One region of the Paenarthrobacter sp. NPDC092416 genome, then DNA from elsewhere that is predicted to be linked to it. Evidence: riboswitches for the same ligand, from Rfam matches in the RefSeq annotation. Region 1 holds a riboswitch; each other region holds the start of a gene.
The links. A riboswitch is a leader RNA that binds a small molecule or an ion and turns the genes downstream of it on or off. The one in region 1 is predicted to bind S-adenosylmethionine.
Positions count from the first base shown of each region.

Region 1 (10,260 bases):
CGGACCAGACGGGAGCCTCGATGTTGAACAGCTCCACGGCTTCGGGCCCGAGCGTCCGCGCCACGTGGGCCCGGAAAAGCTTGTTGGGGAAGGTGGAGAAAAGGATGTGGTGCACCAAAAAGACGCCCATGGGAGTCCAGGGGTTCCACGGTTCGGGCGACGTGCCGGACTCATCGAATTCCGGCCCGCCCCGCAATCCGTCGGCCAGCGCGTGGTTGATGCCGTCAACGTACCGCTGGCACCAGCGCCGGGTTTCGGCGTCGAGCCCTTCGAAGCAGCGGCGCGCGGTGTCGTCCAGCCGGGCCTGCCGGGCAAAGCGGTCCCAGGTGATGACGTCGGCACCCAGCATTTCAGCGGTGCGGCCTTCCGATCTCCAGCGTTCCAGCTCAATCTGCCATGAGCGGTCCGTGGCCACGTTCAGGCCTTGGACGTAAGCGAGGTCATCAGGAGTTTCCGCCCACAAATGCGGGATTCCCCATTGATCGCGGTAGGTGCCGGTACCGCCTGCCGGGGCGGAATCTTGCGCAGGGGCAGGCGTCATGATCTCTGGCCGCTTTCGAGATTAGGTTAGGCTTACTTAAGTTCAAGATAGGTGGCTTTGGTCCGGTTCTCAAAATTGAGGCTATTCGTGAAGGAGTGTTGCTTGAGGCGCAGGTGGGAAGGCGTAGTCCTCAAAGTCATGGGCGCCAAGGACTTCCGCCTGGAGCTCACCGGGCGCGAAGAGCTAACCCCGGACTTCCTTCGCATCCACGTGCGCGACGGCGGGCTGCTTCAAGCGTCAGGACTCCACCCCACCATGTGGATCCGGCTCTGGTTTGACGACGCCGGCAAGGGCCACCAGCGCGGTTACACCCTGGTTGATCCGGACGCAGCCGCTGGAACTTTCAGCATTGATTTCGCCATGCACGACGGCGTCGCAGCCAACTGGGCCCGCACTGCCCAGCCCGGCGACACCATTGAGGCCACTGTCCAGGGAAGCTCCTTTGCGTTCCCGGATCCAGCCCCGCGCCGCGTCTGGGTCGTGGGTGATCCTGCATCACTGCCTGCCATCAACTCGCTCCTCGATGAGCTGCGCATCATGGACGCGGCGAGTGGTCGCCAGACGCCGGTGACGGCCTGGCTTGAATACCAGCACGACACCGACCCCTCATTGGAGGTGCGGACTGACGGGTCCGACGTCGTCAGTTGGATTCCGCGTAAACGCGACGGTGCCGCCTATGTGGAGGAAGTCTGCGAGGCTTTGAACCCGGAGGTGGTCTCCACGGCGGAGGACTTCTTTTGGGTTGCTTGCGAGGCGTCCAGCACGCGGGCAATCGTCAAGCACCTGCGTAAAGTACTGGGCGTGGACAAGTTGCGAATCGACGCGCTGGGGTACTGGCGGGCCTCTTAGCGCGAACGGCCTCTATCGCACGAGGTGGGTACCATGTGACCTTTGCCGCTGTATCGGCGTTTTGTGCATCGAATATAGATCACTTGTGATATTTCTTGGATATGACGCAACCTACCGCCGAACATGTAGGCCTCCTCCTTCGCGATGCCCGTGGCGAAAAGGGCTGGACCCAGGGGCAGTTGGCTACCGAGCTGGGAACCAGCCAAAGCGCTATAGCCCGGATGGAGCAAGGTAAACAGAACCTCAGCCTCCGGATGATCGAACGCCTTGAAGCGATTTTTGGGCGCTCCATCGTCAAGGTCGGCCGGCCCCAGATGACCCATCTCCGCGTGGAGGGCGGACGAACGCTCTCCGGCGAAGTGGACGTCAACAGCAGCAAGAACGCCGGCGTTGCCCTGTTGTGTGCGAGCCTGATCAACCGTGGCACCACCACGCTGCGCCGGTTGGCACGCATAGAAGAAGTCAACCGGATTGTGGAGGTCCTGACCTCCATTGGCGTCGAATGCACGTGGCTCAATGGCAGCGACCTTCGCATCCGTCGGCCTGAGGTCCTGGATCTCGCATCCATGGACGTGGATGCTGCCCGCCGTACGCGCAGCGTCATCATGCTGCTGGGCCCCCTCCTGGATGAGACCGCCGAATACCATCTGCCGTATGCCGGCGGATGCGACCTTGGCACTCGAACCGTTGAGCCGCACATGCAGGCATTGCGCCAGTTTGGGCTCACTGTTGAGGCCAAGTCCGGTTTCTACGCCGTGGCGGCTCCTCCGGCTGACGGCCATGACCGCTCGTTCGTTTTGACCGAACGCGGAGACACCGTCACCGAAAATGCGATCATGGCTGCCGCGCACCGCCAGGGCACCACGGTGATCCGGAACGCGAGCCCCAACTACATGGTCCAGGACCTCTGCTTCTACCTGCACGGACTTGGCGTGGAGATCAAGGGAGTCGGAACCACGACGCTGAAGATCACTGGCCGGCCCGCGATCGACGTCGACATCGAATACTTCCCGTCCGAGGACCCCATCGAGGCCATGAGCCTCATCACCGCGGGCATCGTGACGAATTCCGAGGTCACCATTCGGCGCGTGCCGATCGAGTTCATGGAAATCGAGCTCGCAACTCTTGAGCAGATGGGCCAAAAGCTCGAAGTGTCCGGCGAATACATGGCACGGAACGGCCGAACCCGGCTGGTGGACGTCACCACCAAGCCGTCCGAGCTCCGTGCGCCGCAGGACAAGATTCACCCCATGCCGTTCCCGGGCCTGAACATCGATAACCTGCCCTTCTTTGCCGTGATCGCGGGCAACGCCGAGGGCCAGACCATGATCCACGACTGGGTCTACGAGAACCGCGCCATCTACCTGACGGAACTGAACAAACTTGGCGCCCAGGTGCAGTTGCTGGATCCGCACCGGATCTACGTCAACGGACCCACCAAGTGGCGTGCCGCGGAAATAGGCTGCCCGCCCGCCCTCCGCCCGGCGGCGTGCTTGCTCCTGGCGATGCTTGCCGCCCGCGGAACCTCCGAGCTGCGCAACATCTACGTGATCGAACGCGGCTACGAGGACCTCGCCGAGCGACTCAACACCATCGGGGCCAAGGTGGAGTACTTCCAGGACTGACCCTTTCGTTCGGCGCACGTGTTGGTTGGCGCGGTCGGCGCACCCTTTCGCGCCATCCGCGCCGGTTCGTTCGGTCGGCGCACCCTTTCGCGCCATCCGCGCCGGTTGGGACTGGTGCGGATGGCGGCACGTGGTGCGGCCCCAGGCAGCACGTTCGGGCTCCGGGCCCGCACCTCGGGCCAAGCCCTGTCCACCCCTGCATCTGTGACGCAGAATGGAACCATGCGGACCTTCGGGGTTGAGGAAGAGCTACTCATCGTCGATCCTGTGACGGGCGAGCCCTTGGCTATGGCGGATGCCCTCCTCGCCCGGAATGAAGAGCCGTCAAGGGACCCAGCGTTGGAAACGGGCCTCAGCCATGAGCTCAAGCTGGAGCAAATCGAAACCCAGACCCGCCCTTGCCACAGCTACGCGGAGTTGCTCCACCAGATCCGACGCGGCCGGGCCATGGCCAACGAGGCGGCCCGGAAGCAAGGTGCCAGCGTAGCCGCCATCGCGACCTCCCCGATGGCCTCCACGAGCCACACCACCCCTGACCCGCGCTATGCGGAGATGCTGGAACGCTTCGGGCTGACCGCCCACGAGCAACTGACGTGCGGGTTCCACGTGCACACCTCAGTGGAGTCGCCGGAGGAAGGCGTGGTGGTCCTCGACCATATGCGGGACAAACTCGCGGTGCTCACGGCCATCAGCGCCAATTCCCCGTTCTGGCGCGGTCTCCCCACGGGTTTCGACAGCTACCGCACGCAAGCTTGGAACCGCTGGCCCACCTCTGGTCCTTCGGCCGTGTTTGGCTCGTTAACTGCCTACCGCCGCATTGTCAGGCGGCTCCTGGAGACGGGCGTGCTCCTGGATGAAGGCATGATCTACTTCGACGCCCGGATCTCACGCAATCACCCCACGGTGGAGGTCCGGGTTGCCGATGTCTGCCTCCGTGCCGAGGACGCCGCGCTCATTGCGGTGCTGGTGCGCGCCTTGGTGGAGACGGCTTCCTTGGAAATGCTCGACGGCGTGGAACCCTCCACAGTGCCGACGGCGCTGCTAAGGATGGCGAGTTGGCAGGCGAGCAATTCAGGGTTGCGCGGTGACCTCTTGGACTTCGGCGACTTCCGCCCTCAACCCGCGGCCGACGTCGTCTGGGCCTTGGTGGATTACCTCAGCCCGGTGCTGGACGACCAGGGTGAACTCGATCTGGTGAAAGCGGGTGTCTCGGACATCCTCGAGCGCGGCAACGGAGCACACGAGCAACGTGAGGCCGCGTCACGTTTTGCCAGTCGGCAACGGGGCGGCGGGGGCCAACCCGGGCGGCCACCGAGCCGTGAAGCCTTGGCGGCCGTTGTTGGGCACGCAGCAAAAGTGACCATGCGCGGCGCCTCCGCGGACGCACACAAAGACCCCGCGCCGATGCTGACCAGGGTCCGCAGGCCGTAAAGGCCCGAGCCAGCCAGGGCACAGCGGATCGCAACGCGGCGGACGAGAGCCAGGCCTACTGCTCCCCGAGCGTTCCTTCCTCGTCCCGTACAACGTCGGCGTCCCGTACAACGTCGGCGTCCCGTACAACGTCGGCGTCCCGTACAACGTCGGCCGGAGGCTCCCACCCCATCAAGTAGGCGCCCACAGTCGCTTCGACGAGATAGAACGCGAACGGCGGAATGTCCTTCTTGACCATCAGGATGGTGCCATAGAGGGTCGCCGCACCAGCAGCCGTGATGCCGACCCACCGCTTGGCGGGAGAGGTCAGCAGACTCCCTCCGAGGGCAGCCAAGGCCGCAACGTGGAGTGCCGAATAAGCCATGAACGGAAAGGACGAGCCTCGGAAGTAGGCGAAGCGTTCAAGGTCCGACGCCCGGCGCGACAGGCTGTAGACGAAGAGCGGGGCGCCGCCGAGCAAAGCTGCGGCCGCGGCTCCGGCCCAGGTCTTGGATATTCCGGGATGCTGGGCTCGTGCGAAAGCGGCGAAGCCCATGGGAACAGCGGCGGTACCGGCCGCGGCGAGATGATGGCCGACGATCCAGCCGCGCTCGCCGTCCACGAGCATGCGGAGCCGCTCGGCAGGATCGGCGGTGATGTACACGCGCGACACCGGGGAGATCCCCGTGAGCCACACGATGGACCCGGCTACGATGACCGCGCCGGCGCGACGGTAAGGACGTTTTCCGTTCATGGCATACCGCTTCGACTGGAAGTACGAGACGAGGGCTCGATATGTTGCCGAAAATACGCCGGGAGGGGCGCAGAGTCAATGACTCCACGCCCCTCCCGAACAACCAAAAACTAGACCTGCTTGAGGGCCTTCTCCAGATCCAGGATGAGGTCGTCCACGTCTTCCAGGCCAACGGACAATCGGACCACGCCGTCGCTCAACCCAATCGCCGCACGGCCCTCCGGACCCATGGCCCGGTGAGTGGTGGTGGCCGGGTGGGTGATGAGGGACTTGGAGTCGCCAAGGTTGTTGGAGATGTCGATGACGCTGAGCCCATCGAGCAGCGCGAACGCCGATTCCTTGGCAGAACGTCCCGCGGAGGGGAGCAGCTCGAACGTCAACACGGTGCCGCCGGCCTTCATCTGCTTCGCGGCGAGCTCGTACTGCGGGTGCGACTTCAACAGCGGGTACTTCACCCAGCTGATGGCGGGCTGCTGCTCAAGCCATTCCGCGATCTTCAAGGCCGACGCCGAGCTGTGGTTCACGCGCAGCCCGATCGTCTCAAGCCCCTTGGTCAGTACCCAGGCGTTGAACGCGGACAGCGACGGGCCGGTGTGACGCATGAGCTGCTTGACCGGGCCGTCGATGAATTCCTTGGTGCCCAGGATGGCGCCGCCGAGGACGCGTCCTTGGCCGTCGATGTGCTTGGTGCCGGAGTAGACAATCACGTCCGCGCCCAACTCGCCGCAGCGCTGCAGCAGGGGAGTGGCAAAGACATTGTCGACGACGACGGTGGCACCGGCCGCGTGCGCCAGCTCGCTGACCGCGGCGATATCCACGATTTCCTGCATGGGGTTCGATGGTGACTCGAAGAACACAGCGGTAGTCGGCTCCGAGAGCGCGGAACGCCACTGCTCAAGGTCGGGACCATCGACGAATACTGTTTCCACGCCCCAGCGCGGCAGGATCTCGTTGAGGATCACGAAGCACGAGCCGAACAGGGAACGGGCAGCAACCACACGGTCGCCGGCAGCCAGCAAAGCACCCAAGGCGGTGAAGACCGCGGACATGCCTGACGCCGTCGCAAAGCACGCCTCGGTTCCTTCGAGCAGCCGCAGCCGCTCCTGGAACGTCGCCACCGATGGGTTGCCGTAGCGGGAGTACACGAAGCGTTCGTCCTCGCCGGTGAAGGCGCGTTCCGCGGCAGCGGCGGATTCGTAGACGAAGCCCGAGTTCAGGAAGACAGGCTCAGAAGTTTCCTGGAAGTTGGTTCGGTCAAGGCCGCCGCGGACTGCCTGAGTATCGGGGCTCCAGCTGGCGGCATCGGGATTGAAAGTCACTTTAGTCGGTCCCCAGGTTCGTCGGCAGGCCACGGTTCTTCCAGCCATTCACTGTTCGTTCGCCGTAACGGTCCGGCTCGCCTTCGAAGCCCTCAAGCACGTTGTAGGCAGTGAAACCGGCCTGCGTCGCGGCGATGGCAGCGGAGATGGAACGCTGTCCTGAGCGGCAGATGAAGACGAGTTCCACGCCGTCGCCCTCGGGTGCCTGCTGCTGCAGGTCCTCGAGGAAGCGCGAGTTGGGGATGCCACCGGCAAGGTTCCACTGGATGAACAGGGGATCGTTCTCAGTGGCCTTGGTGTCCGGAATGCCGATGTGGGCCCATTCGCCCTCGGTCCGCACGTCCACCAAAATGGCACCTTGTTCAAGCTTTGCCCACGCATCCTGCGGGCTCAGGTCACCTGCGTAGCTCATGCGTGTCCCTCGAATGCTTCTTCGTCGTTGTAGTTCTCGAGCTTGTCAACAGCTGAGGCGACGGCGGCATCGGCACTGGCGATCGCGGTGGGCAGCACGATTGCCTGCGCCACGATCACGTCGGTGCCGTTGAAAGTGGCGGCCGGGCTGCCATGCAGCACGTAGCCCTCCGCGAGGGCATTGTGGATGCGCTCGCAGAAATCACGGGTATCGGGACCTGTAATCAGGCGGTAGGAGAGTTTTTCTTCAGTGGGTTCAGACATTGCTGGGTGCTCCTCAGTCACGCTTGCAGATTCGAAGTGTCGATACGCCGAGTAGTCACCTGAGGCACCCCGCCGGAGAGAGGGTTGCCGACCAGCAAGTCAGGGCTTAACGCTGGTGCTCATTACTCAAGAAAAACGTAACATCCACGACGGCGGGCTGCACCGCCGTCGTCGTCATGTTGCGTAACCGGCGCGCGCTTGAGTCAGCCGCGCCTCAGTGCGCGGACTGCAGCGCCGGTGGTGGGGAAGAAGTGGTCCGGCGTGAAACGGGCCGCGGCGCCTAGCTGGATCAGTTTGTCTTTGACGGGCCCTTTGAGCTCTGCGAACACCAAATCCACCCCTTTCCTGGCGAGCCACTCGTCCAGGGTGACCAGATCCTCGAGCGCGGTGGTGTCGATCCCGGTGATCGGCTCGGCAGCGAGGATGACGTGGGTGATGTCGTCTGGAGCCTCGTCCACTTCTTCCCGGACAAACGACGCTAAGACCTGTCCGTTGCCGAAGAACAGCGGGGCATCGAAGCGCAGGATGAGCAGCCCGGGGACCCGTTCGCCGTCCGGGTGCCTGGCGAGGTCGTGATAGCCGGGCAGGCCCTCTTCGGAGCCGAGTTCGGCGCGGTACGGATCCCACGCCCTGCGCACAAAATCCAGGAGGGCCAAAGCCATGGCCACCACAATCCCTTGGAGGACGCCCACCAGCAGAACGCCGAGGAACGCTGCCACCATCACTACGGATTCGCTGCGGCTCATACGCAGCAGCCGCCAGACGCCGCCTGGATCCGCCAACGCAATGGCCGCGGCAATGACCACGGCGGCCAACGTGGCGGAGGGCAGGTACTCGGTAACACCGGGGGCCAGGAGCATGAACGCCAGAACGAGGGTTGCGCCCACCACACCCGTCATTTGGGATTTGGCGCCTGCGTCCACGGCCACGGGAGTCCGGGAGGCGCTCCCTGAAATGGGGAATCCGCCCAGCAGCCCGGTGGCAGCGTTGGCTGCCCCCAGAGCTGCCATTTCCCTGTTCCCGGAGACCCGGTTTCCTTCCTTGGCTGCCAGGGTTTGCGACAGGACGCCGGTGTCCGCGAAAGCCATCAGGGCGATGCCTGCGGCGGCTGGGAGCAAGGTGAGTGCGTCGGCCCAGCCAATTCCGCCCAGGGCCGGCATCGGCAGGCCTTGCGGCAAAACGCCGGTGACTTTGACGCCGTCGTTCAGGCCCCAAACCGCCGTCGCGATGCACGAGCCAACCACCGCCAGCAGGACGCCGGGAACCTTCCATTTCAGGAGCCGGGGGATCCAGATGAGTGCCAGCGACCCCACGCCGAGCAGCAAGGCCGTGAGGTTGATAGCGCCGTTCAGCACCCCTGCGGTGACCGTCGCGAGCTTTTCCCGGATGTCGCCGTCGGCCTCGATCCCCAGAAAGGCAGGTAATTGGGAAAGCGCCACGAGCAGCGCGATTCCGTTCAAGTAGCCGAGCCTGATGGGTTTGGATAGGAGACCTGTGATGGTGCCGAGCCGCAGCGCTGAACCCGCCATCATGATCACCCCGATCAGCACGGCAAGCAGCCCGGCCAGCGCCACGGACTTTTCGTTGCTCCCGGCAGCCAGCGGCACGATCGCCGCGGCGATCATTGGGGCCAGCGCGGAGTCGGGTCCCAGGACCAGGATTCGGGAGGGCCCGACGACGGCGTAAACCAGCAACGGGACCACGGTTGCGTAGAGACCGGTGACGGGAGGGAGCCCGGCTGCCTGCGCGTAGGCCATGCCCGCGGGCACGAGCAGTGCGAACAATGCCGCGCCCGCCACGATGTCGTGCCGCAACCATTCGCGCTTATAGCCTTTGAGCGCCCAGACGCTGGACAGCCACTCCTTGGCGGAAGGGCGTGTGGTTGGTGCACTCATAGAGCGATCATTCCCGACCCCGGCTGTTTGTGGAACATGCCGATCGCCGTATGTGGAAATCCGGGGCGGTCCGAGGCGCCTCCAAATGTGACGCTACGGGAGCATAATTGACGCAGTACGACCCCCTGTAACTTCGCATGAAATCAGGTCGCGGTGAACGGACGGAGCAGTTCTACACTCAAGCCCATGCTGCATTTTGGTTGGTTTGTGGGCCACGGATTCGGAGTCCAGGGTTGGGGGACTCCCGGCTACAGCCTGGGCTACGACTGGAAGAAACCCGCCCTGTATCAGGAGGCCGTCCGGGCGTTTGAGCAATCCGGCCTGGACCTGTTCATCATCGAGGATTCCCTCACGGTTCCCGATACCTACGGCGGCACCGCCGAGGTCTCGCTGGCCCACGCTTCCTTTGCGCCCAAGCACGATCCTCTCGCGTTGGTCCCGTACCTTCTTTCCGCGACCGAGCACCTCGGGATCGTGCCCACGGTCAGCGCTTCCTTCTATCCGCCCTTCACCGCTGCCAGGCTCCTCGCCACGCTGCAGCACTTCTCTGAGGGGCAGTTGGGGTGGAACGTGGTCACCTCGGGCAGCGACCTCGCGGCCCAGAACTACGGGCTGGACCAGCAGATCGAGCACGACTTGAGGTACGGGAAAGCGGAGGAATTCGTCGACGTCGTCAGGCAGCTTTGGCGGAGCTGGGAACCTGGTGCGGTCCTTGAGGACGTGGACGCCGGGGTGTACGCCGACCACACCAAGGTTCACCCGATCAACCACCAAGGCGATTTCTTCAAGGTCCGAGGCCCGCTGAACACGGCGCCCCTGCCGGAGGAGCCGGTGCTTGTGCAGGCCGGCGCGTCGCCTCGGGGCAAGGCGTTCGCGGGCGGGCATGCGGATGTGGCGATTGCCTTGGCCCGTGGCGTTGACGGCATGAAGTCCTACAGGGATTCGATCCGTGCTGAGGCGGCCAAGGCGGGCAGGAATCCGGACGACGTCAAGGTGCTTTTCGTTCTGAAGCCCACGGTGGTTGGTTCTACCGCTGAAGCGGAGGAATTGCGGGCCCAGCGCCGGCAGCTCACCCAGCGGGACATCGACAGCCAGCTTAACTCGATCTCTTATCTCTCGGTCATCGACTTCAAGCAGTTCGACCTCGACGCCCCGCTGCCCGAGCTGAGCACCAACAGCAACCAGGGCACGT
Region 1 is NZ_JBIVQG010000012.1:74,425-84,684, reverse strand. It holds gene ACIQC5_RS19240 (penicillin acylase family protein) at 1-541, opposite strand, end outside; gene ACIQC5_RS19235 (siderophore-interacting protein) at 644-1,390, shown strand; gene ACIQC5_RS19230 (UDP-N-acetylglucosamine 1-carboxyvinyltransferase) at 1,492-3,015, shown strand; gene ACIQC5_RS19225 (glutamate--cysteine ligase) at 3,238-4,446, shown strand; gene ACIQC5_RS19220 (hypothetical protein) at 4,502-5,179, opposite strand; gene ACIQC5_RS19215 (O-succinylhomoserine sulfhydrylase) at 5,290-6,498, opposite strand; gene ACIQC5_RS19210 (rhodanese-like domain-containing protein) at 6,500-6,910, opposite strand; gene ACIQC5_RS19205 (DUF1737 domain-containing protein) at 6,907-7,173, opposite strand; SAM riboswitch class IV at 7,188-7,300, opposite strand; gene ACIQC5_RS19200 (SulP family inorganic anion transporter) at 7,377-9,068, opposite strand; gene ACIQC5_RS19195 (NtaA/DmoA family FMN-dependent monooxygenase) at 9,222-10,260, shown strand, end outside.

Region 2 (10,260 bases), on a different contig from region 1:
TTGGAACTTTGCCGTGCCAGGACGTCGCCTTTGCCGTCGCCGGTGAAGTCGCCGGTGCTGATGATCGAGTTCATGACGTTCCAGCCCCAGCCAACCGTGTACGGCGTTCGCTGCCCGCCTGCGCCATTGCCTTCGTAGAGGCGCAAATCGCCGTTGCTCCTGCGGCCCATGAAGTCTGGAATGCCGTCGCCACTGAAGTCGCCGGGCGAGAAAAGCTGGGTCATGGTGGACCAGCCGGTGCTGACCTGCTTTCTGGACCCGAAGCTTCCTGCTCCATCGCCCGGATAGAACCAGAGGATGTCGCCACCGCGCGCCAGCAGGTCCGGCTTGCCGTCGCTGTTGAAGTCGCCGGGAGTGATGGTGTCGGTGATGGTGGACCATGCCGGCGCGGGCAATGCCATTTGCCGGGTCAGGAGTCCGCCAGTTCCGTTGCCCGGGTACAAATAGAGGTTGCCGGCGGTATCTGCCGCCAGGACATCTGCGCGTCCGTCGCCGTTGTAGTCATGGGACGACGGCGGACCGGCGGCCGGTACGGTGTAGGTTTGCGTGCCCACAGAGGAGGGGTTGCCGGCGGTGTCCACTGCGAGGTACTTCAGGACAAGCGTTGAGGTACCCATGGAGATCGGGGTGGCCGCGTTGTACTTGAAATTGGTGGCGGATTCCGTCGCTGTGGGGGTGCTGCCATCGACCGTGTAGTAGATCGTCGCGGGCTCATTGGCCGATAGGGCAATGGTGGAGCCGCTGGCCAGGGCGCGTCCGGTGGGATTGGCCGTGACCACGGGAGCCGTGGTGTCCGGCGGCACCGTGTACGTTTGCGTGCCGACATCCGAGGCATTGCCCGCGGTGTCTACCGCAAGGTACTTGAGCACCAAGGTGGCGTTGCCTGTCACGATCGGGGTGGCCGCGTTGTACTTGATGTTGGTGGCAGATTCCGTGGCCGTGGGAGTGCTGCCGTCGGTGGTGTAGTAGATGTTTGCGGGCTCATTGGCTGAGAGCGTGATGGTGGTTCCCGGAGCGTACGCGCCGCCCTCGGGATTGGCCGTCACCACAGGCTTGGTGATGTCAGGGCCCGTGGAATACGTCTGGGTGACCACCGTGGAGGAGTTATTGGCGGTATCCACGGCGAAGTACTTCAACGTGAGGGGACCGTTCAGGGTGATCGGCGTGGAGTATTTGGTGCTCGTTGTGGTGGGAGTGCTGCCGTTGATGGTGTAGTAAATCGTCGCGGTCTCGTTCGCGGTGAGGGTGATCTGCTGGCCTGATGCGTAGGTTCCGCCTTGGGGTGCTGCGGTCACTACGGGAGCTACGTTGTCCACGCCCAGGTAGGCCTCGAATTCTGCAAGACCTGCATTGGTGGTGCCTGCGCTGACGGAGGCGATGTTGAGACGGACCGAGCTCACTGTCTTGGAGGGAAAGTTGATGGTGAGTCCTGAGCCGTTGTTCGGCAGGGCAGGCACAGGCACCGTAGTGCCATCCGAGAATTGCAGGTTGCCGCCGGTGATCTGATCGGTGAGGAGCGGCCGGTCATTCAACGTCACGGCATTGATGGTCCGTGTGGGGGAGAAGTTGTACTGAATCCAGCTGCCGGCCTTTTCGCCTGCGGTTACCCATTCCCGCGCTGCGTCCATCGGGGCGCCCCACGCGTAACCGTCGCGGGCCTTCTCCGGGCTTTGCGCGGACGCCTTCTGGGACGAAGCAGTCACCGTGGTTCCGGCAGACTTGGCGGCATTGCCAACCCATTCGATGGCAGTGATGTACTGGCGTTTGAGCCACTCGTCGTAGGGGGAATCAGGGCAGCCCTCGCCGGGGCTGCTGCAGAGGTACATGTCGAAATCGGCGAACCGAACAAAGGTGTCCACCTTGGCGGTGAGTTCGGCGCCGGTCACGTTCTGCGGGTATTCGTCGATGACGTAGGCGTCGTAAGCCAATGAAGTGTGCGGGCCTGTGTAGCTCCTGGTGGCCAACTGGGCGAATTTCGCGGTGGCCCAATGGTCGCTGTGGTCATACGGGCTGTTGAAGTTGCCTGTCCAGTCCTGCGTGCGGAAAGTGGTGGGCTGGAAGTTGGCCACCAAACGGTTCAACGCGGTCTGGAACTGCGACTTGGTGAACGTGGCGGCGTTATCCACGGGCCTGATCGAGCCCAGCCTGCCATCCCAGAGCTTAAGGATGCTCTGGTCGTTGTAGGCGGCGCTGCCGTCCCCGTTGGGGAAGCCATCGGGGAGTCGCATGTACACCACCGAGATATTGGGGGCTCCGGTCAGCGTGCGCATGGTCATGGGCCTGTTCGGCACGCCCGCATCGGAGGTAGTCCAGCTATTGGCGACGCCGGCCATTTTGGCGTAGCTCGCCTGAATCCCGGACTCCAGGCTCCGCCAGTACGTGGCGCCCTCTCCGGCCTCGCCGGCGGTGGTAAACACGGTTTGGACGCAACGTTGGGCTTGGATGTCCCTCATGAAGTCGGGGCTGAGGAAGAGCAGGTCGTCATCGGTGTGTGCCACGATCTGAAGGGCGCCTCCCGTCCCGGCGCAAGGGGGAACCGCAGCTGCCGCCGGGGCAGCCGCTGCGAACACCAAACCGGTGGTGACCAGCGACGAGCCCAACAAAAGAGAAATGATGCGGCGGAAGTACTTTGGACGGTCCACAACCATGCTCCTCGAGCAGATGTTGGGCCCCCCAGCCGGCAAACTTACAACGCCCAAGAGGGACGTTATTCGAATGGAGTTATGCGCCGTAATCGCTTCAGCCGGCTGAACGCGATGCGGTGCGAGTTACGATACACCTCCCGGACGGTGGTGCATAGAGGCCCGGCAGACGTCCACGAACGCCTTGAACGGCGCAATCCGCTCGGCGTCAGGGAGTTGATTCGCCTCGGGATGCCACTGCACCGAGGCAGCCCAGCGGGAGGGGTCTTCCAAGGCCTCCACCGTGCCGTCGTCGGCTATTGCTGTAACGACGAGGCCGTCGCCCACGGTGTCCACCGCTTGGTGGTGGCCGGAAGCGATCTTGATGGTGGTCCCGTTCGGTGCGCCATAGAGCGCAGCGGCCTTGGACCCGGGAGAAAGCACGACGTCGTGCCAAGCCCATTCACTCGCAGAAGGGTCGCTTGGGCTCAGCCCGTTATGAGTCACGGCTGACGGTGACATGTCCTGGATCAAGGTCCCGCCATAGAGCACGTTCAGGAGTTGGTGACCCCGGCAGACACCGAGCAGCGGCAGCCCGGCGTCGAGCGTTGCGCGTGCTACATCCATGTCCAGATGGTCCTGATCGGGGTTGACGTCGTACAGGGAATCCAGCGGATCCTGCCCGTAGAGGCGCGGTTCAATGTCGCCGCCGCCCGGCAGCAGCACGCCGTCGAGCCGCTTCATTTCCGCGGCGAGACGACCAGCGCTGTCGGCAGAAACCGGTGTCAGCAGGACCGGATCAGCCCCCGCCAGGCGGAGGAGGTCCACGATGTATGTGAAGAGTTCGTTGGCCTCTCCCACACGGGCATCCGGGTTGTCCGAACTGCTGAGACGGACAGGAACGCCGATGCGCGGACGGGCGTCAGGGGTGGCTTCTGAACTCTGCATCCTTCATCTTGCACCGAACCCGGGCTCCACACACAAACGGTATCCACGAGTCCGCTGAGCTTGTCCCACCATTACGCTGAAACCATGACTCCCTCCGGCGCCTTGAACCCCAGCCCGCGGACCCTCGACGTGGAGAGTGTGGTCCATTTTGATCGGCTCGTGGGAGCCGGCGCGGGATCGATGCACGGCTGGCATGCACAGTCGCTGGACCTGCGCGGACGCTCCCGGGACCTCAAGGCGCTGGACCCGCAAGGTGCGATCTTCCTTGGATGTACGTTCGACGACGGCGTGGAGGACAGCCTGCGGGCTCGCGGCGCGCTCATCTTTCCCAAGTTGCGCGGAGTTCCGTTCAACCCGTACCGCGGCAGCCTCTACACGGCCAAAGAACTGTATACCGCCAAAGACCAGGACATCTCCTCCACAGAGTACGAGGCCACGTTGGATGCACAGGTCTATCAGTGGAGCATCCTCCCCGGCCAACGAAGCAGCCTTGATGCCACCCTGGCCGCAGCACTGCACGACCATGCCATTGGCGACACCCTGGATGAGCTTCTGGATGCAGGCGAATTCGCGGGAACAAAGCTGGTGGGTGTCATGGGCGGGCATGCTGCCCAGCGCGGAACCACGGAATTCGCTGACGCCGCCCGCTTGGGGAGGCTTCTGGCACAAGCCGGGTTCACAGTAGCCACCGGTGGTGGTCCCGGCGCCATGGAAGCGGCCAACATGGGCGCCTACCTCAGTGGACTGCCCGACGCCGACTCCGCAGACGCGCTGCAGGCGCTCGCCGTCGTACCGGGGTTCCGCCCGTCCGTGACGGCATGGGCGCGCCAGGCGGCCGCCGCCGTCGAGCGTTATCCGGTGGGCACCGCGTCACTGGGCATTCCCACATGGTTCTATGGTCACGAGCCGCCCAACCTGTTCGCCACCCACATCGCCAAATACTTCGCCAACGCGGTCCGGGAGGCGATTCTCCTGGAGCTCTGCAACGGCGGGATCGTGTTCCTTCCCGGGGCTGCAGGGACCGTTCAAGAGATCTTTCAGGACGCGTGCGAGAACTACTACGGAGCGCCGGAGACCATCACTCCCATGGTCCTGGTGGGGCGGAAACATTGGGAACGGACGTACCCTGTGTGGCCCATGCTCCAAAGCCTGGCGAAGGGCAAACCCATGGCCACCCGGATCTTCCTGGTGGACACCGTGGATGAGGCGTTGGAGATCGTGAGCCGCTAAAAGTCTTTGCTGCAAGGGCCCATGCCCAGTTGGGCCAGACCCGTCCGGTCGCCGGCGGCGTATTCGCGCACCCATGATGCCTGGTCATACATGAGCTGACGTGGATCATCCACGTGGTCCAAGCCCAGCAGATGGCCAAGCTCGTGCATGATCACTGCCACGCCGATCTCCTGGCCCCTTGGTGTGTCAACGATCCCCGCGAATTGGGGCGCATCCAGCGACACTGTGCCGGTCACGTACGCCTTGTAGCCGTTGCTCAGGCCGATGGACGAACTCCCGCCCAATCCCACGGTTTGGCCGGTGAGGCGGGGCACTTGCTCGGGGGTGGTCCAGGCTATGAGCACGGGCGCCCAGCGGTCCCCGTACCTCTCGGGTTGATAGCCGTTCCTGCTGGTGGAAGGTACCTCGGTGGTGCGGCCGTCGTAGATGAACCGGAGTCCAGTAGCCCAGCTGGCCTGCTGAATGGCTTCCTCCACCAAAGGCTGCCAGGAGTCCGGTGCGAGCTCGCTGTTGACCACATAGTGGATGGGTCTGCACGGGGAGTAGGCCAACGGAGTGCCGTCGGCTTTCAACGCGAGGAACTTGTAGGCCGTGCTGGTCCGGTCCAAGGGCGGCGGGGTGCCGAGCGGAGCGTCGGCTTCTTCCAGCCCGGGCAACGGATCCTCGCGTTGGCCGAACGGCACCAACCCCGGGCGGGGTGCGTGGCTTTGCGTGGCGGAGCCTGACAGAAGCTGTTGCAAGTCACCGCTGAAGTAGGCGCCGGCGCATACCAAGCCGAGGATAGTGAACAAGAACAGGATGGCCGCGACGCTGCTGTGCTTGATGGGCGGCGTCGGTGCGTGCTGGTGCGGCGGCGTGGGTTCGTGCGGCGGCGAGTTGGGCGGAGGGGGATAGGGGTCCGGCCATTGTGGCGACCCATAAGGTTCCATGGAACCCCCTGACGCGGCGGCCCGAACCGGACAGTGGGGTGCCGCCGTCGGCCGTTTCCGTCAGCATAGAACCGACGGCCGCGGGAGTCCATGACGAACTTGTCAGATGTCCTTGCGGCACGGCGAGGTGGCGAGCAAGTGCAGGCCGGTGAGGTCGCCTGCGGCCAAGCCGTCCGGAGCGCCGATCTCCGGATACATGAGCTGGACTGGATCGTCCACGTGGTCCAAACCCATGACGTGGCCCAGTTCGTGCTGGATGACGGCCAGAACGTAGTCCGCGCCGCCGGGCTCTGCGAGCAGCTCGGCTACCTGCGGCGAGTCGAGCTGAAGGCTGCCGCTGATGTAGCTTTTGGGGCCGTTGTTGAGCGAATACATGGTGCTCCCGCCAGTGCCGATCACCTCGTCGGCCAAGGGCGGAACAACCTCCGGGCTGGTCCAGGAGATCAGCAGCGGCGCCCACCGGTCCCCATACTTGGCTGGTTGGTAGGCTTCGCGTTTCTCGGCAGGAAGCTCATCCGTGGTGCCGTCATTGACGAACTGGATGCCGGAGGCCTCGGAGATGTTCGCGATGGCTGCGGTGACCAAGGCATCGGTTCCCTCGGGAGCGGCCGCGGCGTTTACAACGTAATGCAGCGGGCGGCACGGCGAATAGCCCACCGGAGTGCCGTCGTCGTTGACTGCCAGGAACTTGTAGGACTCGTTGATGGTGGCTGGCGGCAAGGGCTTGGCCAGCGGAGCGTCGGCTTCCTCGAATCCGGGAGGAGGAGCATTGAGCGCGCGCTGGGGGACCGTTTTGCCTGCCTCGGTTTGAGGCTTGGCGGCCTGGGTGGCGCCGGGAATCAGTGATGTGATGCGGGGATCGCCGTGGAGGAATCCGCTCACCACAACGGCGCCGACAGCGGCAGCGACGGCCATCAGGACGCCACGGACAACGCGTGCCGCTGATCCCGCCGGTCGCGGCTGCGTCCGGTCCTGGCTGTCCGAGTCCACTGGTCTTCCCTTCATCGCGCCTGTCCACGCTGAGTGCGCTGAGGAACGAGCCAACATTACGGGCAGCGGACAGGACGGACCAAACCCGGCAGGATCCGGGCTACACGATCACTGCGCCAAAGGCGAGCCCGAGCCCGTAGGTTGCTGCGGCCGCGCCGAGGCCGATGGCCAGTTGGCGCAGCCCGCGGCTCAGCGGCGAGGTTCCGGACAGCAGCCCGACGACGGCGCCAGTCGCCAGGAGCGCGACGCCCACCAGGGCGCCGGCTACTACCAAAGCGGCGAACCCCGTCATGCCGAAGATGAACGGGAGAATGGGCACGATCGCGCCGGACGCGAAGAAGCAGAAGCTCGACATGGCGGCGCCCCACGCGGAGCCCACACTCTCGTGTTCGTCGGCGGTTTCCTCTTCTTCGGGGTGGAAAGAGAGGCTGGGATCGCAGTCGCAGCTGAACAAACCCATGCGTTCAGCGGCGCGGTGTTCGGCGGCTTCGCGGGTCATGCCGCGGGCGAGGTACACCAGGACCAACTCGTTGTGTTCTATATCCAGGGATGGTGCCGCCGTGAGCGTTGCCTGCGTGGGCAGCGTGGCGTTAAGCAGTTCCCGCTGCGAACGGACTGAGACATATTCGCCGGCGCCCATGGACAGCGCACCGGCCAGCAAACCGGCCACGCCACTCATGAGCACTACAGGGCTGGGCACTCCGGTGGCGGCCATGCCCATGACGAGCGACAGGTTGCTCACCAGGCCATCGTTAGCGCCAAAAACCGCTGCCCGGAAAGTGCCGGACAACCTGTTGCGTCCGCGCGTTGCCAGCCCGCGGACTACTTCCTCGTGGATTTGCTCGTCGGCAGCCATGGCCGGGGTTGCTGCAGGGTCGGTGCTGTAGGGGGAGCGGCCTTCTGCGCGTTGGGCCAGGGCCAGAACAAAAACGGATCCAAAATGGCGCGCAAAAAAACCCAGCAGCTGGCTTCGGCCAGAGGCTGCCTTGGGCATCCCGGCGTGCTCCCCGAGCAGTTTGAGCCAGTGGGCCTCGTGCCGGCCTTCGGCTTCTGCGAGAGCCAGCAGGATCTGCCGTTCCTCGCCATCGCGACGCTGGGCGAGTTCACGGTAGACGGCAGCTTCGGCTCGTTCATCGGCCAGGTATTGCCGCCAGCGCTTGATGTCCGCGGACGACGGCGCTGCAGCTTGCGTTGACGGAATGGTGTCCGGAGCGGGGCTCGACGGACGGTGGGATTCCTGGTGCTTCTGCACTTTCTCTCCTGTGCTGGGTGGGGTAGTTGCGGCCCCATTGCACGCCCACTGTACCGCTTATTGGCGCGGATTTTTGGCTGGTATTCCTTATCCGGAATGTTCGGTGCACCGTAAATTCCGGCGGGTGCGACGCCCCTCGCACCCGCGTTTTGAGCGCTGTCTTGACCCCTCGGATTGCCAGTGCTCAGATGGATAGACAGGGGCGGGGGGCCTCCCCGCAATTGGTCAGCGGGCTGCTTTCGGGCCCACGAGACGGAGGTTGCAGCATGGACACCACCGAATCACACGCCAACCACCCGGCGCGGGCAACCATCGAGTCGGACCCCGCGTACGACTACAGCGAGGATCAGGAAGTCGACGAAGCATGGGTAGACGAAATCGACGTCCCGGACGATGACGAGCGCGTGGTCCCGCTCGACGAAGCCGAGGAATTCCGCCAGGACGACGAGGAAATCTAGGCCGTTTCGCTGTGATCCTTTGGGCCCTCCGGATGGCTGAACCCGAAGTGACGCTCAATACCTGCGGATTTCCCGACGGCGGCAACCGTCACGGTCAGCGTCAGCGTTGACTGACACCAACGGGTGGGGCGCACAGCTTGCGCCAGGGCCCTGGCTATCAGCCGTGCTTCGGGGTGCCGGTAACGAACGAGGCCGCCACCCACCATCAGAGTGACGGTTCCCAGGACGACGTCGACGCCGGGAATCACCCGGATTGGGTGCGCGGACGTTGGGCTTGGGGTGGTTGCTGTACCGCTGTGCGTTGTGGCGCTGCTCGTGGCGCTGCGTGGTCCGGCTGGGATGACGGCTTGGTACGGCAAGGAATGCTCCTTGGGGGAGTGCTCTTGCCCGCTCGGTTGTCTCTGGTCCGGGGCGGGCCGCTTCCTCATCCGAACCACCCGTGAACATGGGGTTGGTGTGTGGCCAGTCGGAGCTTGGCGCCACCTCTCTTGAAGCAGGCACCACACTACCGGATGCGTCCACACGGCGGGACCCCCAAAGTCCTTTGTTGCGGGGCCCGCTCTGCGCCCCAAATGCGCGATCAAGCGCGCAAAGCGGGCCTCACAACGAACGTTCCCGGACTCCGCCGGGCACAGCACAACGGCGGCGCTGCCCCGGAAAGGGGCGGCACCGCCGTCGTGAACTGCTTATTGTTTTGTCTTTGGCTGCAGCTGTCCCGGTTAGTTGGGAGTGTGGCTGCTGACCGGGTGAGCCTCAAGCGGTAGCTCGTCCGAGACCGCTCCGGCAACGCGCTTGTCCCAAGCGGCGCGGACCGCAGGATCGGTGGGCGGCGTGGCGAGCGAGATCACGACGTAGGCCACGAACGACGCCAACAGGCCGTAGTAGATCGGTTCGTTGGCGTAGACGCCGTCAACGCTCGGAATGACTCCGGTGGCGAACAGGATCAGCAGGGACAGCGTCAGCACCGAGCCGATTGCCATTGACCACGCAGCGGCGATGCCGGTTCCGCGCTTCCAGACGAGGCCGCCCAGAATCGCAACCAGGAGGCCACCTACCAGGATGTCGTAGGCGATGGTGAGCGCAACCACCACATCCTGCGCAGCCATGGAGATCAGGACAGCAACGATGCCGAGGCCAAGAACCCAGTAGCGGTTTGCCTTGACGTCGTGCTCGGGGTTTTCCGTGTCATCTGTGTTGATGATCTTGCCAAACCAGCTGGCAACGAACGGAACAACGTCAGCACGGGCCACCGTTGCTGCGGCAATCAGGGCGCCGGAAGCGGTGGACATCATGGCCGCAACAGCCGCAGCCATCACGAGGCCGCCGATGCCGACAGGCAGGATGTGCGTTGCAACCTCGGCGTACACCACGTCCTTGCCAAGGTTGGCAACGTCGATGTCCGGGAGGGCTACGCGGGCGGCCAAGCCGATCAAAGCGCCGGCAACACCGTAAAGAATGCAGTAAACGCCGGCAGTGGCGCCGCCCCAGCGGGCAACCTTGGCAGTCTTCGCCGTGAAGACGCGCTGCCAGATGTCTTGGCCGATCAGGAGTCCGAGCGTGTAGACCACGAAGTACGTGATGATCGTCTGGATACCGATGCCGTCGATCTGGAAGAAGCTTGCCTCGACGCGCTCACGGATTCCGTCGAGTCCGCCCGCTGCATTCAGGACGAACGGGAGCATGAGGAAGAAGATGCCAACGGTCTTGATGATGAACTGGACCTGGTCGGCCAGGGTGATGGACCACATGCCGCCGATGGTCGAGTAAACAAGCACGATTGCACCGCCTACGGCGATAGCCAGCCAGCGTTCCCAGTCGAAGAGGACGACGAA
Region 2 is NZ_JBIVQG010000002.1:76,065-86,324, forward strand. It holds gene ACIQC5_RS04605 (chitobiase/beta-hexosaminidase C-terminal domain-containing protein) at 1-2,648, opposite strand, end outside; gene ACIQC5_RS04610 (gamma-glutamyl-gamma-aminobutyrate hydrolase family protein) at 2,769-3,569, opposite strand; gene ACIQC5_RS04615 (LOG family protein) at 3,654-4,799, shown strand; gene ACIQC5_RS04620 (matrixin family metalloprotease) at 4,796-5,728, opposite strand; gene ACIQC5_RS04625 (matrixin family metalloprotease) at 5,831-6,733, opposite strand; gene ACIQC5_RS04630 (VIT1/CCC1 family protein) at 6,819-7,970, opposite strand; gene ACIQC5_RS04635 (hypothetical protein) at 8,237-8,428, shown strand; gene ACIQC5_RS04640 (hypothetical protein) at 8,425-8,787, opposite strand; SAM riboswitch class IV at 8,803-8,922, opposite strand; gene ACIQC5_RS04645 (sodium:solute symporter) at 9,148-10,260, opposite strand, start outside.
Region 2: it holds a riboswitch for S-adenosylmethionine, as region 1 does, so the genes downstream of both, ACIQC5_RS04640 (hypothetical protein) here and ACIQC5_RS19205 (DUF1737 domain-containing protein) in region 1, are expected to answer to the same signal.

Region 3 (10,260 bases), on a different contig from region 1:
CCACTCGTCGGCCCGTATCGAGCGGTTCCTGCAGCTTTGTGCCGAGGACAACATGATCGTGGCCAACCCGACCACGGCAGCCTCGCACTTCCACTTGCTGCGCCGTCAGGCGTACAGCCGCCCGCGCAAGCCGTTGATCATCTTCACGCCGAAGCAGCTGCTCCGCCTCAAGGGCGCCGCATCCGCCGTCGAGGACTTCACTACTGGCGGCTTCAAGCCGGTCATCGGTGACAACGACGTGCAGGCAGCAAATGTGGACCGTGTCATCCTGGTCTCCGGTCGGTTGTACTACGACCTCCTGTCGAACCGCCAGAAGTCCGGCGATACGTCCACTGCGATCATCCGTGTGGAGCAGCTTTACCCGCTGCCGAAGGCCGAGATCGACGCCGAACTCGCCAAGTACCCGAACGCGGACATCGTTTGGGCGCAGGACGAGCCTGCCAACCAGGGCCCGTGGCCGTTCATGGGCCTGAACCTGGCCCCGGAGCTGGACCGCAAGCTTCGCCTCGTGTCGCGTCCGGCCTCGGCATCAACGGCTGCCGGTTCCATGAAGCGCCACGCTGCCGAGCAGGACTCCCTGATCAAGCAGGCCTTCGAACGCAAGTAGGCAAGAAACTGCCCGGCCGGATGCGCTGATAACGCGCCTCTGGCCGGGCAGTTCTGTTTAATGGGACAGGTACCCGGTTCTGGAAGCCGGCCACTGATCCGAAAGCCGTGCAAGGACCGTAACGAGTGTGAAGAGGTAACCGTGGAAGACAGGAAGCTGCGTATCGCGGCTGTAGGAGATGAACTGCTCGCGGGATTGGGTGATCCCCGGGCCTTGGGTTGGCTCGGAAGAGTTCTTGCCCGTACACCCCAGGACGCCGTCCTGGTGGAAAGCTTCTCACTCCCCTGCCCCATGGAAGGCACCGAGGGGCTGGCAGCACGCTGGCAGGATGAGGCCGGCCGCCGCTTCAGTGAAACGCACGAGAATCGGCTGGTCATTGGGCTGTCCGGACGGGACCTGGAATTCGGCCTGTCCACGGCGCGCAGCCGGCTGAACCTTGCCAACATCCTCGATGGTGCATCGCACTCCGGTGTCGAGGTCTTCGTGGTGGGTCCGCCTCCCACCCTGGATCCGGCACGCAACAAGCGCCTTGCGGAACTTAATACGGCTTTCGCCGATGTCACCACCCGGCGCAACCATCATTACGTTGACACTTTCTCGCCCCTGCTCAACCATGAGCAGTGGAGGACGGACCTCGCAGCCAATGGGGGCACACCGGGACAGGCGGGCTATGGGTTGATCGCGTGGCTGGTCCTGCACCGTGGCTGGTTCCAGTGGCTTAGGATCGCTCAGCCGGAGTAGTCATGACACGGAACGTGCAGGGGACTTTTCGAGCAGCAACAGCAGCGTCCGTACTCGTGGTCCTGGCGGCCACAGTTTCCTGCAGTTCCGGGCCACCCGCCCCTCCGTCAGCTCTGGCTCCGCTATCGCGGAGGAACTTGACGGAAAGCCGTTGGCCGCGGTCTTCGGGGAGCGGATCTTCACGCCGCTGGGTCGTTCCGGCACCGTGTTTCCGGCGACCAAGATCACCCTTGCCACCCCTTGGCTCGCGATATATCGTGTTTACATCAACGCGATATATCGCAATTGGAGGAGTCATGTCAGACGAGCTATGGACCGTCACCGGCCCACAAACCATCGATGTGGACGGTGTCCGCTCGCTCAAACTGGGGATCGTCAAGGGTCGTTTTGACGTCGTTACCCACGACGAACCGTTTGTCCGCATCGAAATTACTGAAATCACCGGCGACCCTCTGACTGTCACACTGGTCAACGGCCGCTTGGAGGTACGGCACCAGCTGCAAGGACCCCAGGGCTGGTTCCGCAACCTCATGGGCACGGTCAACAACACGAGCACCAACTCCGTAGTCGTCGGTATTGCCCTTCCGGCTGGCGTAGATGTCGAGGCAGGCACGGTCAGCGGCGACGGCATGGTTTCCGGAGTCAGCGGCACCATCCGGCTCAACACGGTCTCCGGTTCCGTCCTGTCGGACGGAACGCACGGCGAGTTGCATGTCAACACTGTCAGCGGCGAAGTCATCGCGCGGGACCACGACGGCGTCCTTACCGCCAAGAGCGTATCGGGCGAAGTGACCGCTTCGGGCACGTTCAAGAACGTCCGCGCCACAACGGTCAGCGGCGACCTCAGTTTCGATCTTCAGGACTACACCAACGACCTCGGTGCCAACTCGGTGTCCGGAGACCTGACCATCCGTCTGCCGCACGATGTCGGCTTGGACATCGTGGCGAAGTCTGCCAGTGGATCCGTGGTGATCGACGATCAGATGTATGCCCAGCCAGGCAGCAACGTGCACACGATTGTGGGACCCGATGAGCGCCTGATGGTTGTCCGCACCAATACCGTCTCCGGCAAGACGTACATCATTCATGGAAGCGCACCCGCTTCCGGCAACGGCCACCATGTTCCCGGCGAAGCCGGCCTCTGATGCCTCCCGTCTTCGCGCACGGCGCCCTGCGCCTCTATCTGCTTGCACTGCTTGAATCCGGTCCCAAACATGGCTACGAGCTCATCAAGGCCCTGGGTGACCGCTTCGGTGGAACCTACTCCCCCAGCGCCGGGACCATCTATCCGCGCCTGGGGAAGCTGGAAGAGGAAGGCCTCGTCTCTACATCCACCGAGGGGCGGCGCACCAACTACTTCATCACGGAGGCCGGCTTGGCTGAACTCAACAGTCGCCGGGAGGAACTGGCCGATGTAGAGGACAACATCTCCGTCTCGGTTCGGCGGCTGGCCGACAACCTCCGGGAAGATATCAGAAGCAACATGCGTGGGCTTCGGGCAGACTTGGCGGCCACCGCGGAAACCGCGCGAAGCAACGCAACCACGGCCGGATTCCAGAGCCGGACCGGACATTACTCTCCGGAAGGCATCCGCGCGCTGAAAGAGGCCGAACTGATGGTTCAGTCCTTCAGGGATGACATTCGGGTGGAGTTGCGGAAACATGGCGCCACTCACGCCCTCACTCCGGTTGCCCTGGAAACCGTCCGCACCGTGCTGGAGCAGGCGAGGATCTCCATCCGGAATTCGCTGCGGAGTTGATCCGCGCGGCCGCGATGTGGCTCGTGGCACCCTTCCGGTTCGCGGCGCGGCCTCAGGATGTGCGAAACTGGAGGGCAGCTTTATTGAGTACCAATAATTAAAGGAGGCCAGCTATGAGCAAGCGTGCACGTAAGCGTCGTGACCGTAAGCGCGGCGGCGCAAACCACGGCAAGCGTCCCAACACCTAAGCCAGCGGCTTAGCGTAAAGGCTTAAAAGCGAGGGCCCCGGAAACCAGACGGTTTCCGGGGCCCTTGGCGTTCAGCAAGAGTGCCGTTGTCAACGCCCTTGGGCGTCAGGCGTCCACGGGCTTGATGGAGTGAATCCTGTCCAAAATGGAATTCTTCAAATTCTCGGGCGCCGATTCCGTGCAGGAGCGCTTGACCATGGTCCGGATGAGGCACTCAAGGTCATACTGCTCAGCGCACTCCTCGCAGGTGTCCAGGTGCTGCTTGATCTCCGTGAGGTCCTCGCGGGTCAGCGCGCCGTCGAGGTACTCATAGATCCGCTGCATTCGCGTGTCGTCGCAATCGCCCAATCCCTGGCAGTCGCTCATTGCTCTTTCTCCTGATTGTTGCTCCCGGCCGTGGCCTGGTCTTCGGTGTGGGCCTTGAAGCCTCGTTCTGCGGCGTAGTCCGCCAGCATGTCCCGCAGCATCTTCCGGCCGCGGTGCAAGCGCGACATGACAGTGCCGATCGGGGTGTTCATGATCTCTGAAATTTGCTTGTACGCATATCCCTCGACGTCCGCAAAGTAGACAGCCAAGCGGAATTCTTCCGGAATGGACTGAAGCGCGTTCTTGACGTCCGAGTCCGGGAGGTGGTCAAGTGCCTCTGCTTCCGCCGACCGCAATCCGGACGACGTGTGCGATTCGGCCTTGGCCAGCTGCCAATCCTCGATCGTGTCCGAATTGGACTGCAACGGCTCGCGCTGTCGCTTTCGATACAGGTTGATATACGTGTTGGTCAGAATGCGGTACAGCCATGCCTTGAGATTGGTTCCCGGCTTGTACTGGTGGAACGCCGAGAAGGCCTTGGTGTAGGCCTCCTGGACGAGGTCTTCCGCGTCGGAGGGATTCCGCGCCATCCTCATGGCTGCCGAATACAGCTGGTCCACGTACTGCATGGCGTCGCGCTCGAAGCGCAGCCGCCTCTGTTCGGATGTTTCCGTCGTGACATCGACGACGACGGCATCGGTCGCGTCATCGGCTGCTTCGTACATGGCCGCTGCGGCCGGTTCAATGGTGCTCATCGATGCCAAGTCTACTGTCAGCTCCCGGGAAACCGGCCGCACACCGTACTCGGGCTCCTGTAGAACCGCGCGGTCCTTAACCAAAGTCAAAAAACCAACTCCGTTCAGCGAAGCGGCAACAAAATGCCGCAGGCCGGACTCCACCGCACCTGACCTTCACAACGGTGGCTGCTGGGTAATTATTCCGCAAAGATGCAAGACTAGAGCAGACTGCACCCCGTCGAACACGGCAAGCCCATCCAGGAGGCAAGACATGTCTGTAATCCGTTTTCTCGCGCGGCCCATGCTCGCATCAAGCTTCGTCGTCGCAGGTCTGGACAAGCTCAAGAACGCGGATGATACGGCCAAGCAACTGTCACCGATCCTGCGCCGGGCCTCGGAATCGCTGCCGTTTCCCGCTGACGAAAAGGTCCTTGCCCGGGTAATAGGCGGCGCACAACTGGGCGCCGGAGCCCTGCTCGGCCTGGGGAAGCTCTCCCGCTTTGCTGCCACAGTGCTGGCCTTGACGTCGGCGCTGAACTCCTACGTGGAGTGGCGCTCGGCGGACATCACCACCAAGGAAGGCCGGAACGCGCGCCGCGCCCAACTCCTCAAGAACATTTCCTTGACCGGTGGCGTCCTTCTGGCCGCCGTCGATACCGAGGGTCGTCCCAGCCTGGCTTGGCGCGCCGAGCACTTGGCGTCCGACGCGAAGAAGGTCACCGGCAAGCAGTTCAAGCGCGCAGACAAGGCCGTTCGCAAGGCAGTAGATAACGCAGTTGGAGCATAAGGAAGCATGACAGGTACCACCGCAGCAAACACCGACCCATCAAACGACGCCACCACTCTGCCCTTGTGGCCGGCCCCTTACGCGCGGGGCCCTGTGGACGCCACGGTGACGGTGCCCGGGTCCAAATCACTCACCAACCGATTCCTCGTGCTTGCGGCGTTGGCTGAGGGACCGTCACGTCTGCGGGCCCCCCTGCACTCACGGGACTCAGCTTTGATGATCCAGGCTCTCCGCCAGCTGGGCGCCACTGTCACCGAGGTTCCCGGCGATGGCAGCTACGGCCCGGACCTGAGTATCACGCCGATGGATCCTGCCGCGTCCGCGGCGGATACTTCCATTGACTGCGGCCTTGCAGGAACCGTCATGCGGTTCGTGCCGCCCTTGGCCGCACTGCGCAACGGCACCACGGTCTTCGACGGCGACCCGCATGCGCGCAAGCGTCCCATGGGAACCATCATTGAAGCCTTGGTGGCACTCGGCGTCCCCGTTGGCGCTGAAGGCGACCGGACGCCGTCGGCCCTTCCCTTCCGCGTAGAGGGCACGGGCGATGTCCGCGGGGGCCACCTGGTGATCGACGCCAGTGCGTCGTCGCAATTCGTCTCGGCACTGCTGCTCGTGGGAGCCCGCTTCACCGAGGGTCTTCATTTGGAGCACGTTGGGAAACCTGTACCCAGCCTTGATCACATCAACATGACCGTGGCGGTCCTTCGGAGCGTCGGCGTCAAGGTCGATGACTCCGTCCCCAACCACTGGCGGGTATCCCCAGGCCCCATCCGCGCGTTCGACCAGCGGATTGAGCAGGACCTGTCCAACGCTGGTCCTTTCCTTGCCGCGGCCCTGGCAACCAAGGGCACGGTGAGGATCCCCAACTGGCCCACGGAAACCACCCAAGTGGGCGATCTGTGGCGCAGTATCCTGGCCACCATGGGTGCCACTGTCACCCTCACGGACGGCACGCTTACGGTAACAGGCGGATCCGAGATCAAGGGCGCCGACTTCGACGAAACCAGTGAACTCGCACCGACCGTAGCGGCCCTGTGCGCGCTGGCCACCGGACCGTCCCGGCTCACTGGCATCGCCCACCTTCGCGGCCATGAAACCGACCGGCTTGCGGCACTCGTCGCGGAGATCAACAGGCTTGGCGGCGACGCCGAGGAGACTGTCGATGGCCTCATCATCCGACCGGCCACGCTGCACGGCGGAGTCGTTCACAGTTATGCCGACCACCGCATGGCCACCGCGGGCGCCATCCTGGGGCTCGCCGTCGAAGGCATCCAGGTTGAGGACATTGCCACGACTTCCAAGACCATGCCGGAATTCCCGCAGATGTGGTCAGGAATGTTGACCCCGTCCACCGGCACGGATGAGGCCAGCAACTAATCATGGGCCGCGACGCACGCTCCTGGGACGAATCCGATGTCCGGATCCGCCCCAACAAAAAGGGATCACGACCCCGGACCAAAGACCGCCCCAGCCACGACGACGCCGTCATTGGCAGGATCATCACCGTCGACCGCGGCCGCTACACGGCCGTGGTGGGAGAAGATTCCGCAAATGAACGAGTAGTCATCGCGGCCCGCGCCCGCGAACTCCGGCGAAACCCCGTAGTCCCCGGCGATTTCGTTGCTTTGGTGGGCGACGTTTCCGGTAGCCCCGACACGCTCGCACGGTTGGTCCGCGTGGAGGAACGCAAGACGCTCTTGCGCCGCAGCGCCGACGATACCGATCCCATCGAACGTGTCGTCGTCGCAAATGCCGACCAACTGGTCGTGGTAGTTGCGGCAGCCAACCCCGAACCCCGCACGGGCTTCATCGACCGCGCCCTCGTGGCAGCGTACGACGCCGGCATCGAGCCGCTGCTGCTCGTCACCAAAGCGGACGTCAAGGACCCTGCGGAACTGTTGGCCAACTACCTCAGCTTGGACTTCCCGATCATCATCAGCCGGACAGCCGACGCCGATGCCTCCGGGATCGATGCCCGTTCGGACGATGGCCTGTCAGCCCGGTTGGACAGCGACGCCGTCTCGCAGCTCCGCGCCTACCTGGACGGCAAAGTCACCGTCATGCTGGGCCACTCCGGCGTGGGCAAATCCACTATGGTCAATGCGCTGACAGGCGCCGAACGCGCCACGGGCGGCGTTAACGCCGTCACGGGACGTGGCCGGCACACGTCGTCGTCGGCGCTGGCCTTGAAACTCCACGAAGCTCCCTCCGGCAGCTGGATCATCGATACTCCCGGCATTCGTTCCTTTGGTTTGGCCCACGTGGACGCCGACCGCATCCTGCATGCCTTCCCGGACCTCGAACCGGGCACGCAATCGTGCGACCGTGGCTGCAAGCACGATGCCACTGCGATCAATTGCGGCCTCGATCCTTGGGTCAACGAAGGCCATGCCGGACCGTCCGGCGTGGCCCGCCTTGGCTCCCTCCGCAGGCTTCTTGGCGCTGACCCGCGTCTTGAAGCCAAAGAAGCCAAGGAACTGGGAACCGTCAACTGAGCCTTGGGGCAACAGGTCCCCGACTGGAGGAACGTTTCACGGTAGTTTGGTGACATGACCCAACCCGTTTCCAGCTACAACGATGACCTGCGATTGGCCCACGTCCTGGCCGATTCCGTGGATGCCCAGACGATGGACCGCTTCAAGGCACTGGATCTGCAGATCGAAACCAAGCCCGATTTGACGCCCGTTACGGACGCCGACAAGGCTGCCGAGGAGGCTATCCGCGGCCAACTCTCGCGCTCTCGCCCCCGCGACGCCGTGCTGGGCGAGGAGTTCGGCAGCAGTGGTCATGGCTCGCGTCGTTGGATCATCGACCCCATCGACGGCACCAAGAACTTCGTCCGCGGCGTTCCCGTCTGGGCCACACTGATCGCCCTCGTCGATGAGGGCGAGCCCGTGGTCGGCGTCGTCAGCGCACCCGCCTTGGGCAAGCGCTGGTGGGCAGCGAAGGAGATGGGTGCTTACATGGGCCGCTCACTCGCCTCGGCCACGCGCCTCAAGGTATCCAACGTTTCGCGACTGGCAGACGCGTCGATGTCATATTCGAGCCTGACCGGTTGGAAGGAACGTGGCAATTTCGACGATTTCCTGGGTCTCACCGACGACGTCTGGCGCACACGCGCCTACGGCGACTTCTGGTCCTACTGCCTGGTGGCAGAAGGCGCCGTGGATATCGCCTGCGAACCGGAGTTGAACCTCTACGACATGGCTGCACTGGTTCCGATCGTCACGGAGGCAGGTGGACGCTTCACGTCGCTGGAGGGCGAGGATGGGCCGTTCGGCGGCAACGCCCTGGCAACCAATTCAATCCTGCACTCCGAAGTTCTCAAACGCCTCAACCCCGGATTGGACGACCTTCTCTGAGTCTTTGCACAGGCGCTGAAACGCTTCTTTGCAGAATTTTCGACGGCGGCCGCCCCCTTTTGGGGGCCGCCGCCGTTTTTTCTTCGCCAGATTCGCCATTCGTCAATCCAACGTAACAATCGACTTAACATAGCGAACTGACTTTGGAGCGTGCGCGCGGCTTGCCCTAACCTTTTTACAGGTCACGAGTGCCAGCGCTAAACCCCGGTTTGCTGGCCGGCAACCCTCCATTCGCGGTGGGGTGCCCCGGGTGACGACCTGGCCGGTCCGGAACGGATGCGGCAAGCGCGGATCCCCCTTTGGGGGTCCCTCTTGAGTGAGGTCCCATGAGCACTGTTACGTTCAACTCCACTTTCCTGCCGTCCTCCGATCAGCAAACGGCTGCAGCACGGCCCCTGGCCGCCGTGACGGGCGCGGAACTGCAAGCTCCCCTGATCCAGGGCGGCCACGTGCGGTACGCAAACCTCGACTACGGAGCATCTGCCCCGGCACTGACCATCGTCTCTGCCTACCTCAACGAAGTCCTGCCCTACTACGCCAGCGTCCACCGTGGCGCTGGGTACGCATCGCAAATCAGCACCTCGGTCTACGAGAACTCTCGGAACATCGTTCGCGAATTCGTCGGTGGCCGGCCGGACGATTCCGTGATCTTCACGCGCAACACCACTGATTCCCTGAACCTGCTCGCCGGCTGCCTGCCGCACGTCGACGGCCAGCCGACCGGCGGGGTCCTGTACCTGGACATCGAACACCACGCCAACCTGCTTCCTTGGCAAGGTGTTCCGCACCGCAGCGTCATCGCGGCCTCGACCCTTGCGGCGACGCTGGCCAACCTTCGTGCCGAACTCAGCCAGGGTGGCGTATCGCTCCTGGCTGTCACCGGCGCTTCGAACGTCACGGGCGAGATCCTGCCGATCGCCGAACTCGCCTCCTTGGCCCATGAATTCGGCGCCCGGATCGTGGTGGATGCTGCCCAGCTCGCACCACATCGCCGCATCAACATTGCCAAAGCCGACGTCGATTACGTCGTGTTCTCCGGGCACAAGCTCTACGCTCCGTTCGGGGCCGGCGTCATCGTGGGTCGTCCGGATTGGCTGGACGCCGGTACACCGCACCTCGCCGGTGGAGGGGCTGTCCGTGAAGCCCGACTCGATTCGGTCAGTTGGGCAACAGGTCCGGCACGACACGAAGGTGGCTCCCCCAACGTCCTCGGGGCAGCAACACTGGCGCGCGCAACCCAGGTTCTTGCAGGCCTCGACCAGGAAGCCTGGCACGCCCACGAGGCTTCGATCCGTTCCTATCTGGTGGAAGGACTGCGGGCGATCGACGGCGTTACGGTCCACCAGATCTTCAGCGACACGGAAGACACCATCGGTGTGGTCAACTTCTCGGTTGAAGGATTCGACGCCGGTTTGGTCGCCGCCTACCTCGCCGCGGAGCACGGAGTCGGCCTGCGCGATGGCCGTTTCTGCGCCCACCCGCTCCTCAAGCGCCTCGGCCTTCCCTCCGGCTCGTTGCGGGCCAGCTTTGGCGTCGGCTCACGGCTGGAGGATGCCACCCGCCTGCTGAACGGCATCGAGGAACTCAAGCGCACGGGACTCGGCTGGGACTACGTGGTGGACGAGGGACGCTGGGTGCCAGCGAACGATCACCGCGTCTATCCGGAATGGGCCCCCAACACGCCGGGCACCGCCGGCGCTGCGCCCTGCACAGTGGACTAGACGGCAGCACGGTGGACTAGACGGCACGGCACGTGGACAAGGCTGCGCG
Region 3 is NZ_JBIVQG010000001.1:793,278-803,537, reverse strand. It holds gene ACIQC5_RS03590 (multifunctional oxoglutarate decarboxylase/oxoglutarate dehydrogenase thiamine pyrophosphate-binding subunit/dihydrolipoyllysine-residue succinyltransferase subunit) at 1-607, shown strand, start outside; gene ACIQC5_RS03585 (GDSL-type esterase/lipase family protein) at 749-1,348, shown strand; gene ACIQC5_RS03580 (DUF4097 family beta strand repeat-containing protein) at 1,645-2,493, shown strand; gene ACIQC5_RS03575 (PadR family transcriptional regulator) at 2,493-3,107, shown strand; gene ACIQC5_RS03570 (50S ribosomal protein bL37) at 3,221-3,295, shown strand; gene rsrA (mycothiol system anti-sigma-R factor) at 3,401-3,661, opposite strand; gene ACIQC5_RS03560 (sigma-70 family RNA polymerase sigma factor) at 3,658-4,446, opposite strand; gene ACIQC5_RS03555 (DoxX family membrane protein) at 4,610-5,125, shown strand; gene aroA (3-phosphoshikimate 1-carboxyvinyltransferase) at 5,132-6,505, shown strand; gene ACIQC5_RS03545 (ribosome small subunit-dependent GTPase A) at 6,508-7,623, shown strand; gene hisN (histidinol-phosphatase) at 7,678-8,490, shown strand; SAM riboswitch class IV at 8,671-8,784, shown strand; gene ACIQC5_RS03535 (aminotransferase class V-fold PLP-dependent enzyme) at 8,817-10,211, shown strand.
Region 3: it holds a riboswitch for S-adenosylmethionine, as region 1 does, so the genes downstream of both, ACIQC5_RS03535 (aminotransferase class V-fold PLP-dependent enzyme) here and ACIQC5_RS19205 (DUF1737 domain-containing protein) in region 1, are expected to answer to the same signal.